2 linked regions of the Pokkaliibacter sp. MBI-7 genome follow. The protein of the gene in region 2 binds, or shares a complex with, the protein of the main gene of each other region. Links are inferred from orthologs where the notes say so. Each region holds a gene or a part of one and is shown on either strand. Other genes may lie near its edges.

Region 1 (5,415 bases), on a different replicon or contig from region 2:
GAATTGCTGAGGTACAAGCGGGGGCGTCATGGCAGCCCGTATCACTTTCTCGATTTTTCATGTGGAGAAGGTTACGCCATCATAAACGAGGAAGATTTCAATAAATCGGATGAAGCCCTCGAACGAGAAACACAACAGGTTGCCCCAGATACACTGGCTATTAAGGGGCTTGGACAATTTGAACGATTTAAAGCAGCCAATGCGTTTCGCCGGCTAATTGAAAACTGGCATGTTTCTGACTTCCATATCAGTGCGGCACGTGGGCGTAAAGACGCAGCAGGAGAAACCGAGCATTTATCAGAGTCTGGCGAAAACCTGCCGTTGGTGGCGCGCTACCTTCACGAGCAACACACATCGGTCTTTAAACGTATCTTAGCCACCATGGCGCGACGTGTACCGGGCGTGTCGTCTGTGGAACCCAAGTTAATGGACGATGGCTACCTGACGCTGCGGTTTCAGGATGGCTCTTTTAAAACACCGTTTTTAGATCGTTATGTGTCTGATGGCACAATCAAAATGTTTGCTTACTTGGTGCTGTTGTATGACCCAAAACCACACCCTTTACTGTGTGTAGAAGAGCCAGAAAACCAGCTCTATCCCCGACTCATGACAGAGCTGGCTGAAGAATTTCGAAGCTATGCCAATCGCGGCGGGCAGGTGTTTGTCTCCACCCACTCACCCGACTTTTTAAATGCGTTAGAAATAGAAGAAGTTTGCTGGCTGGTCAAACAACAGGGTTGTACCGAGATTCGCCGCGCCAAGGACAATAAACAAATCGCCGCTTATATCGCCGAGGGTGATCAACTGGGTTATTTGTGGAAACAAGGCTTTTTTGATGGGGTAGATCCGCAATGAAGGAGCTGGTTTTTTTGCTCGAAGAACCCTCCGCCAAGGCCATGCTGGAATCCTTGTTACCGAGAATGCTGAGCGCCGAAATCAGCGTGCGATGTATTCCCTTTGAGGGCAAGCAAGATCTGGAAAAACAGCTGACGCGCAAGATACGCGCTTATCAAAACCCGGAGGCGCGATTCATTGTGTTGCGTGATCTGGATAGTCACCCTGACTGCTTGGCGGTGAAAAACAAATTGCTCGAACTGTGTGTTGAATCCGGCAAGGCGGCTCAATGCATCGTTCGTATTGCCTGCAAGGAGTTGGAGACTTTCTATCTGGCGGATTTACAGGCTGTGGAGGAGGCTCTTCAAATAAAGGGGTTGGCGAAGCAGCAGCAAGTTAAAAAGTTTCGAGCCCCTGATAATTTAGGTAGCCCTAGCGTTGAATTAAAAAAATTAACTAGCCAACGCTATGAAAAAGTCGCCGGTTCACGAGAGATCGGCAAGCTCTTGAACCTAGAAAATGAACGATCACCCAGTTTCCGCAATTTGATTGGCGCAATCCGACGCCTGGAAAACGAACTCATTAACGAGCAAGCATGAATACATCGACCCTAGTCCAGAAAGTCTGGAACTTCTGCCATACACTACGCGACGACGGTGTGGGCTATGGTGATTATCTGGAACAACTCACCTACCTGCTGTTTCTAAAGTTGGCGCATGAATATGCGCAGGAGCCTTATAACCGCGATACCCATATTCCTGATGGGTATGACTGGCCTAACCTTACTTCCAAAGTTGGTGAGCCCTTAGAGCGCCAGTATTTTCGAACGCTCAATAAACTGGGTAGTGAAGACGGTATGCTAGGTGCCATTTTCTTCAAGGCACAAAATAAAATTCAAGACCCCGCCAAGCTTTCAAGGCTAGTGCAGCTCATTGATGCGGAAAGCTGGATAAGCCTCGGTGCTGACACTAAAGGGGATTTGTACGAGGGACTTTTGCAGAAAAACGCAGAAGACACCAAAAGTGGTGCCGGGCAGTACTTTACCCCACGCGCAATCATTGAAGCCATGGTTGCTTGTATAAGACCAGAGCCAATGAAAACCATAGCCGACCCCGCTTGCGGTACTGGCGGCTTCTTTCTAGGAGCATACAACTGGCTAACCCGCCCTGGCTCCAATCTCGATAAACGCCAAAAAGCATTCCTTCGCGATAAGACCTTCCACGGCAATGAAATTGTGCCTAATACACGCCGCATGTGCTTAATGAACTTGTTCTTGCACAATATTGGCGAGTTGGACGGGGAGCCCTCCGTCGAACGCTCAGATGCGCTTATCTCCGAGCCAAAGCTAAAAGTGGATTACGTGCTGGCTAACCCGCCTTTCGGTAAAAAAAGCAGCATGACCATCACCAATGAAGAAGGTGAGGAAGATAAAGAGACGCTCACCTACGAGCGACAAGATTTCTGGGAAACCACCTCGAACAAACAGCTTAATTTTCTACAGCACATCGTCAGCATGCTTAAAGTCGACGGCAAAGCAGCGGTAGTGCTGCCGGATAACGTGCTATTTGAAGGAGGGGCTGGTGAAAAAATCCGCCGCAAGCTGCTGGAGAACTGCGATGTGCACACCATTTTGCGTTTGCCAACAGGTATCTTTTACGCGCAAGGCGTGAAGGCCAACGTGGTGTTCTTCGATGCTAAGCCCAAAGACGGACAAATCCATACCAAGGGGATTTGGTTCTACGATTTGCGCACCAACAAGCACTTCACCCTGAAGACGCGCACGCTCAAGTTGGATGACTTGAAGGATTTCGTGGCGTGCTATAACTCGGAAAACCGTCACGAGCGCCAAGCTACGGAGCGCTTCAAATTCTTCAGCTACGAAGAGCTGATGGCACGGGATAAGGCCAGTCTGGACATCTTTTGGCTGAAAGACGAAAGCCTGGACAACCTTGATGAGTTGCCTCCACCGGATGTGCTGCAGCAGGAAATTATTGAGCATCTTGAGGCTGCATTGGCAGCATTTAGAGAGGTGGCCATCGGTCTTCCGAGACATGCCAGGGATCACTAAGAGGATGTTAACTGCCGTTTTGAAACGGATTTCTTAGCGTTATGTCGTGTTGCCCTGCGCGCAGTGCTGATATAGCCTTGAGGCCTTTGTTTTCAAGGCCTCGCGAACCTGAAGTTATATCGAAACAGGTTATATCGACATAACTGTTGTCGTGTTCCTGTCTGGGTAACAGGCGAGGTGAACGGTGGATAGTCAGAGCGTGAACACGTTCTTAGCAATAACGACTGTGGATACTCAACAGCAACGGCTGTAGATCGTAAGCAGTAACGAGTTGGCTGGTCGGATTTGCCATGATTTTGATGATTGATAACTACGACTCCTTCACCTACAACCTGGTGCAGTATTTGGGGGAGCTGGGAGCCGAAGTGAAGGTGGCGCGCAATGACGCCATCAGCATCGCCGAGATTGAAGCCATGGCACCAGACCAGCTGATGATTTCCCCCGGCCCTTGCACCCCTAATGAAGCGGGTATCTCCCTCGAAGCCATTCGCTACTTTGCTGGCCGTCTTCCTGTGCTGGGCGTGTGCCTGGGGCACCAGAGCATTGGCCAGGTGTTTGGTGGTCAGGTCATCCGCGCCGGTCAGGTTATGCATGGCAAGACCTCACCGGTGCATCATCACCATCTGGGCGTGTTTGCCGGGCTCAGTAATCCGCTGCGCTGCACTCGTTATCATTCTCTGGTGATCGACAAGCACAGCTTGCCCGATTGTCTGGAGGTGACCGCCTGGACTGAACTGCCGGACGGTCAGATGGAAGAAATTATGGGTGTTCGCCATAAACAGCTGGACGTCGAGGGGGTACAATTCCATCCCGAGTCCATCATGACTGAACAGGGCCATGCACTGTTGGCCAACTTTCTGAAGCGTTGAGAGGCCCCGCCATGAATATGCAGCAAGCCATCCGTCTGGTGATGGACAAACAGGACTTTACCACCGAGCAGATGCAGGAGCTGATGGCCCTGATCATGACCGGTGAGGCGACCCACGCACAGATTGGTGGCTTCCTGGTGGGGTTGAGCATGAAAGGGGAAACGGTGGGGGAGATTGCTGGTGCCGCCATGACCATGCGCAGTCTGGCCACCCAGGTCCATGTTGAAGGGCCGCACTTGATCGATACCTGCGGTACCGGTGGCGATGGCGCCCATATCTTCAACGTATCCACGGCCAGTTCTTTTGTCGTTGCCGCCGCTGGTGGCAAGGTCGCCAAGCATGGTAACCGTGCGGCTTCCTCTTCCAGTGGTAGTGCCGACGTACTGGAGGCCGCTGGCCTCAATCTGGCACTGCGCCCTGAGCAGGTGGTGGAGTGCATCGACAAACTGGGCGTAGGCTTTATGTTTGCCCCGGCTCACCACAGCGCCATGAAGCATGCCATTGGCCCGCGTCGGGAAATGGGTGTGCGTACCATCTTCAATTTGCTCGGCCCCTTGACCAATCCGGCACTGACCCCAAATCAGGTGTTGGGTGTGTTCAGCCATCGCTGGTTGCGCCCCATGGCTGAAGTGCTGAAGCAGCTGGGTTCCAGTCATGTGCTGGTGGTGCATGCTGCCGATGGTCTGGATGAAATCAGCGTGGCCTCCGATACCTTTGTCGCCGAACTGCGTGATGGCGAGGTGTTCGAGTACCAGATTCGCCCGGAGCAGTTTGGAATTGCCCGCAGTCCGCTGAATGAGCTGGCGGTAGATAATCCACAGGCCAGTCTGGCACTTGTGAAAGCTGCACTGGCAGGCGAGGGTGGCAGTGCCACCGATATCGTGCGTCTTAATGCTGGCGCCGCTATTTACGCCGCCGATCTGGTTGACAGCCTGCAGGCCGGTATCGACAAGGCCACCGATGTGATCGCCAGCGGTGCCGCTCTGGCCAAGCTGGAAGAGTTAGCAAAATTCAGTCAGTCCCTGGCAGGGAAATAATGACGTGCCCTTGTGCTGTTGAGGCCGATGCCCGGCACAAGGTTGATGTCAGTAGGAGAAAGATTAATGAGTAGTTGTGCCCCCACCGTCCTGCGCCGCATTCTCAACCGTAAAGCCGAAGAAGTGGCCGAGCGCAGCCGCTCGGTCTCCATCGCTGATCTGGAAGCCATGGCCCGTGAGCAGTCGGCTCCGCGTGGTTTTCACGCCAGCATGCAGGCGCGGATTGCCAAGGGCGATCCTGCGGTGATTGCCGAGGTGAAGAAGGCGTCTCCCAGCAAGGGTCTGCTGCGTGCTGATTTTGATCCTGTGGCCATTGCGCAGTCTTATGAACAAGGCGGTGCTGCCTGTCTGTCCGTGCTGACCGACCGTGATTTCTTTCAGGGCCATGAGGACTATCTGAAAGCTGCTCATGGTGCTTGCAGTCTGCCGGTGATTCGCAAGGATTTCCTGATGGACCCGTACCACATCACCGAAGCTCGTGCTATTAGCGCGGATTGCGTGCTGCTGATCGTCGCGGCACTGGAGTTCAGTCTGATGCGTGATCTGCATGATCAGGCCCGTGATCTGGGCATGGATGTGCTGGTCGAAGTGCACGACGAGGTTGAGC
Region 2 (6,104 bases):
CTTTGCGCTGGCGATGTTTGGGGTGTTTACCCTTCAGTTGCCCTCAGCATTGCAAAGTCACATTAGTGTTGCTGCCAATCGGAAGAATGGGAGCGGATGGCTTGGAATTGCCATGATGGGCATGCTTTCAGCACTGATTGTTGGACCCTGTGTGGCTGCTCCGCTGGCTGGCGCATTGATCTTCATCGGCCAGCAGGGGAGTGCAGGGCTTGGCGCGGCAGCACTCTTTGCCATGAGCCTTGGGATGGGGGTGCCATTATTGATAGTCGGCACGTCTGCGGGGCATATCCTGCCGAGAGCCGGCGCCTGGATGGAATCGGTCAAGCACGTTTTCGGCGTACTGATGTTACTGATGGCTTTGTGGCTGTTGGAGCGCGTATTGCCACTGGGATTAGTGCTGGCTTTGCTGGCCATTGTATTGCTGCTGGCGGCTGTCGTGTTGGGCGCATTACAGCCTCTTGATAATAATGCCGGTGCGGGAAGGCGTCTGGGTAAGGGTATTGCACTGCTTGTGCTGTTGTACTCAGTCGTATTGCTGGTGGGACTGGCAGGTGGTAGTCGCAATCCACTTGCTCCCCTGGCAGTCTATGCGGAGAGTAGTCATGAAGGTAACGTCAGTACGGAGTTGAATTTTCACACTGTCACGACCTGGGCGGAATTACAGCAGCAGCTGGCTCAAGCCAAAGAGCAGGGGCGTCCGGTGATGATGGACTTTTATGCTGACTGGTGTATCTCCTGCAAGGAGCTGGACGCTTTTACCTTCAAAGATGCGGCTGTCATGCAGGAGCTGAAAAGCTTTCACCTGATCCGTGTTGATCTGACCGCGAACACGGCAGACCATCAGCGCATGTACAAATTTTACGAGCTGGTTGGCCCTCCAGCGTTGGTTTTCTATTCCTCTCAGGGTGATCTGATGCGGTCGATGAGCTGGTCTGGCGTATTGTCAGCCGAGCAACTGTTGCGTCACCTGTCCAGGATGCCCATCTGACCTGAGGCAAGCCCGGAGTCCTGCTGTTGAGCGTCGCTTCGGGCTGGCAAGCTTCATCTTTCAGGATCGGCATGGTGCACGGATACAATTCTCACTTGTGAAATCCCATGGCCTTATCTAAATTATCGAAAAAGGAATATTCGGGTCCTTTTGTATAACGGTTATTTATAACAGTTCGCACTGCCCGGAAAGCAATAACCAGATACGGCCAGGGGGAATGCATGAAGCTCCAGCAATTACGCTATATCTGGGAAGTCGCCAAACACGATCTGAATGTGTCAGCGACGGCCCAAAGTCTCTATACCTCCCAGCCAGGCATCAGCAAGCAGATCAGACTTCTCGAAGATGAGTTAGGCGTCGAAATTTTTTCCCGTAGCGGTAAGCATCTCACCCATGTCACTCCTGCCGGTGAAAGCATTCTCAGTATGGCAGGAGAAATTCTGCGTCGGGTTGAAAGTATTAAACAGGTTGCACAAGAGTTCAGTAATGAGCGTAAGGGCAGCCTGTCCATTGCTACGACCCATACCCAGGCGCGTTATGCGTTACCGCCTGTGATCAAGAGTTTTATGGGACGCTATCCGGACGTCAGTCTGCATATGCATCAGGGAACTCCGATGCAAATTGCTGAAGAGGCAGCAGATGGTACTGTCGATTTTGCGATTGCCACCGAGGCGATGGAGCATTTCAGTGATCTGATCATGATGCCTTGCTACACCTGGAACCGTTCAGTCGTGGTGCCGCGTAATCATCCGTTGACGCAGGTAGGCAAACTGACGCTTGAGGATGTGGCTCGTTATCCGTTAGTGACTTATGTGTTCGGCTTTACTGGTCGCAGCAAACTCGACGATGCGTTCAATAGCAAGGGGCTTCACCCTCGTGTGGTCTTTACCGCGGTGGATGCTGATGTGATCAAGACGTACGTACGCTTGGGGTTAGGGGTCGGCATTATTGCCTCCATGGCAGTGTTGCCGGAGGTCGATGATGATCTGGTGGCACTGGATGCCAGTGAGCTGTTTGAGCCCAGTCAGACGAAAATTGGCTTCCGTAAGGGTACCTTCCTGCGTGGTTATATGTACGACTTCCTCGAATTGTTTGCCCCTCATCTGACCCGTGATCGGGTTCAGAAAGCAGGTGAGTGCACATCACGGCAGGAAATCGATGAACTCTTTGCTGATGTTAAGTTACCTGAACATTAACGCCTGATGCTCTCTCCCCGCTGCGATATCTGATCTGCAGCGGGGCTTTGTATTACGAGCTTGCTGCAATTAAGCCAGCGCTCTGAGCAAATTGCCTATCTTGCTTAAGGTCTCCTGATACTCCGACTCCTCAACGGAGTCTGCGACCAGGCCGCCTCCCGCCCAGCAATGCGCCTGACCCTGATGGAACAGCACTGTTCTGATGGCGATATTGGTGTCCATACGACCGTGCAGGCTGATGTAGCCGATGCTGCCGCAGTAGACGCTACGCCTGTGAGGCTCCAGTTCTTCAATGATTTCCATCGCGCGAATCTTGGGGGCGCCGGTAATAGAGCCGCCGGGAAAGGCTCCCTTCAGCAGGTCGAGACGGTCAGCTGAGTTGCGTAGTCTGCCGGTTACTGTACTGACCAGATGATGAACGTTGGGGTAGCTTTCCACGTCAAAAAGCAGTGGCACCTGAACACTCCCAACCTCGCAGCTTCGGCCAAGGTCATTGCGCAGCAAATCGACGATCATCAGGTTCTCTGCACGATCCTTCTCGCTATTGCGCAGTTGCTCCATCAGTTGTTGATCTTCATTAGTGGTCGTGCCTCTTGGAATGGTGCCTTTGATCGGCTTGGTTTCCACCTGAAGTTGATTAACAGCCAGAAAACGCTCTGGCGAAAGGCAGCAGATGTCACCTTGGGGCAAAGAAAGGTAGGCAGCAAAAGGAGTAGGGGCCTGCTTACGCAGTCGAAGATATGCCTGCCAGCTATCCCCCCGGAAATTTGTGCTGAAGCGTTGTGCCAGATTGACCTGATAACAGTCACCTGCATGAATGTAGTCTTTGACGCTACGGAACTTTTCACCGTATTGAGCCCGATCCATGTTGCTTGACCAGGGGGACGTCAGTTCAAAAGCAGAAGGTTCTGATGGTGCTTGCTGAGAGAGGTAACGCTGGATAAGAAATTCAGCAGAGTAGGGGCATTGAGGATGGATGACCAGCCAGCTTGATTGTTTGGCATGATCGGTAACCCTTGCCCAGGAGTACAGCCCTAAATACATGTCGGGCAAGGCTATATCGTGATCTGCCAGCTGCGGCATATGTTCAACAACTCTGCCCAGATCATATGACCAGTAACCTAACAAACCGCCATAAAAGGGAATGTCAGGATGATCGGTGTCGGTGCTGATCTGCCCGAAGCGCAACAGCAGGTGCTCTGTCGCCAAGAAGGGATCGTCCGGGCAGGGCAATATCCTCCCTGAGGCATCCTGCAAACAGATACCTTGGCCGGGGGTGTAAGAGAGTACAAAGAGTGGATCGCAGGCAGCGATATCAAATCGGCCATCGCGTGAGTGGGGCGCGTTGGAGTCGAGTAGAACAGGGTATGTTCCCGCCTTGATGCCAACAAAAGCATCTTCAGCATTCAGATATGGCAGTGAAATAAATTGCACTCGAACGACTCCTGGTAGCGAAGCAGGGAATTCTACCCAGCCAGATAAGAAAGGTGTAGGCTAACAACGGTTGGCTCCTGGAGCCCATAGTTCTGGTATATCGCGATGTGACTCAATGTTGCTGATTCTGAGGTCCGGAAATCAGCCAGGTGACAGAGAATAGGGTGGCTACTTTCATCTGCTCGCCAGTGATATACCGCAGTTTTGTTCCAAACCCGCAGTCTCGCAGTCGGAACTCATGATCCAGCAAAGTTACTCAGTGGTACGCCGCAGTTTTTCAGTGAACGGCGTAGATGTTTCCTATCAGATATATACCAACAATGTTGCCTCTTCTTCCGAACGCTTGTTGCTGCTGCATGGCGCGGGTGTGGCAGGGGAGCTGACCTGGTCTGCGATTGTCGAGCATCTGGATCATTGGGGTCAGATACTCGTGCCGGATTTGCGAGGAATGGGGGAAACCCGTTACCTGGACGGCAGTGAATCCACTTTTACCGTGCAGGAAGTGTGTGATGATGTTGTGCGTCTGCTGGATCAGCTCGGGTGGTGGCGTTTCGATCTGGGTGGCTACTCCTTCGGGGGGTTAATAGCCATGTTGCTTAAGCAGCGTAATCCTTCACGAGTGGGACAGCTTTATCTGCTGGAGCCTGCACTGCTGGACCGAGCCGATATCAATGAGGTCAGGAGTATTCGTGAGCGTTACTCTGAGGCGGCACAGCATATTCGCCAACAGCATGATCCCAGTGATGGAATTCGTTTGTTTCTCGATACCATTGCGCCGGGGCGCAATCGATCAGACAAAACCGAGTCTATGACGATCAGCCGTTTGGCAGAGCGACCGTTAGGATTTGCCAATGCACTGGACTCTGTGACTCGCTCGGCCCATGAGGTCGAGCGGGATCAGTTGCTTGAGCATTTACAGCACGCAGAATTATTTGCGGGTGGGCGTAGTGTTCGCGAGTTGCATGATCACTATCTTCATCTGGCCAGGCAAAACACCATGGTTAACTACCATGAGGTGAAAGGTACGGATCACTCGTTGCCTTATCAAAAACCACGGCAGATTGCCCGGTTGATGAACGAGGCACGTCAACGCTATACAAACAGTTAGTGTTTAACGCTTTTACCTGGCGGATGTTTGGAGTCGCAATAAATTTACGGGATGGCTGATGTACAAACTGATCATATTTGACTGGGATGGAACGCTTATCGATTCTGCACAGCGAATCACACAATGTATGCTGCGGGCAGCCAAAGATGCCGGGCTTGCTCAGCCGAGCGCTAGTCAGATCAGGGAATTGATCGGGTTGGGTTTGCCTGAAATGGTTGAAGCTTTGTTTCCGGGGATATCTCCTCAATCCAATCAGTATTTCCGGACAATCTATAGTCATCACTTTTTTGATGCAGATCAGCAGCCATCTCCGACATTTCCTCACGTCAGAGAAACGCTTACCGCATTGCGAGAGGCTAGTTACTCTCTGGCGGTGGCAACTGGGAAAAGTCGCCGTGGACTAGACAGAGGAATGCAGAATACTGGCCTGGGTGAGTATTTTTCAGCATCGCGCTGCGCTGATGAGACGGCCTCCAAGCCCCATCCTCAAATGCTTTTTGAGCTGCTGGAGCATTATGGGGTACAGGCAAGCGACGCGCTGCTGGTAGGGGATACCAGTTTTGATTTACAGATGGCGCAAGCGGCTGGTATCGACTCTACAGCTGTTCTCTATGGCGTACATGGTGCGGAGCGGCTGGAACCCTTTGCGCCGAAAGCTTTCTTCACTTCAATTCGCGATATTGTTCATTGGCTTACGGAAACTAAGGAGAAAGGGTGAGCGACTCTAATTGGCGGCCGGAAGGATCCGATCAACAGGATACAAGTAGCACTGGTGTGGACAAGGACTTCTCTGGTCAGCCGCTGGAGGTGCGCACCAATAAGGAATGGCGCCTTATTGAGAAAGTCGTACTTGGGTTGTTCAGGGAGCAACGCAGGGCAAGACGTTGGGGGATCTTCTTTAAGCTCGCTACGCTGGGCTACTTCATCGTTATTCTTCTGCTCGCATGGCCTAGTGCAGAGACCGAGTTGGGGGCCAAGGATCACGTTGCTCTGATCGACCTGAAGGGTGTTATTGCGGATGGTGAGGAGGCAAGTGCGGACGCTATCAATGCTTCATTGCGTGATGCCTTTGCTGATGCTCATGCCAAAGCAGTCATTCTGCGTATCAATAGCCCAGGCGGCAGTCCCGTGCAGGCCGGGCAGATCTACGATGAAATCAAACGTCTTCGAGGGTTGCATCCTGACAAGAAGCTCTATGCCGTGATCGATGATATCGGAGCTTCAGGAGGCTACTATGTGGCAGCCGCTGCGGACGATATCTATGCTGATAAAGCCAGTATCGTCGGTTCCATTGGCGTTATTTCATCAGGCTTTGGGTTTGTGCAGCTGATGGATAAGTTGGGCGTTGAGCGCCGAACCATGACATCAGGTAAATACA

The links. Proteins that work in one complex are often made in the same cells at the same time.
Region 1: the proteins of pabB (region 2) and QCD60_RS04605 are in contact, whole or in part, in a solved structure (PDB 8RP0), measured with the Escherichia coli proteins. The link is inferred for Pokkaliibacter sp. MBI-7 from one-to-one orthologs.

What each region holds. Positions count from the first base shown.
Region 1 is NZ_JARVTG010000001.1:1,038,841-1,044,255, reverse strand. What follows is about bases 1,996-4,981. They hold QCD60_RS04605 (aminodeoxychorismate/anthranilate synthase component II), read left to right. Parts: upstream 1,996-3,192; coding sequence 3,193-3,771; downstream 3,772-4,981. Other genes in these bases: trpC (indole-3-glycerol phosphate synthase TrpC), read left to right, coding at 4,875-4,981; trpD (anthranilate phosphoribosyltransferase), read left to right, coding at 3,783-4,808; QCD60_RS04610 (class I SAM-dependent DNA methyltransferase), read left to right, coding at 1,996-2,902. Outside these bases: QCD60_RS04620 (AAA family ATPase), read left to right, coding at 1-855; QCD60_RS04615 (DUF4276 family protein), read left to right, coding at 852-1,433; more of QCD60_RS04610, read left to right, coding at 1,430-1,995; more of trpC, read left to right, coding at 4,982-5,415. UniProt on the Escherichia coli protein: Part of a heterodimeric complex that catalyzes the two-step biosynthesis of 4-amino-4-deoxychorismate (ADC), a precursor of p-aminobenzoate (PABA) and tetrahydrofolate.
Region 2 is NZ_JARVTG010000002.1:496,529-502,632, forward strand. What follows is about bases 1,437-4,268. They hold pabB (aminodeoxychorismate synthase component I), read right to left. Parts: upstream 3,619-4,268; coding sequence 2,254-3,618; downstream 1,437-2,253. Other genes in these bases: cysB (HTH-type transcriptional regulator CysB), read left to right, coding at 1,437-2,184; QCD60_RS21925 (alpha/beta hydrolase), read left to right, coding at 3,857-4,268. Outside these bases: protein-disulfide reductase DsbD, read left to right, coding at 1-988; more of cysB, read left to right, coding at 1,210-1,436; more of QCD60_RS21925, read left to right, coding at 4,269-4,726; QCD60_RS21930 (HAD-IA family hydrolase), read left to right, coding at 4,785-5,444; signal peptide peptidase SppA, read left to right, coding at 5,441-6,104. UniProt on the Escherichia coli protein: Part of a heterodimeric complex that catalyzes the two-step biosynthesis of 4-amino-4-deoxychorismate (ADC), a precursor of p-aminobenzoate (PABA) and tetrahydrofolate.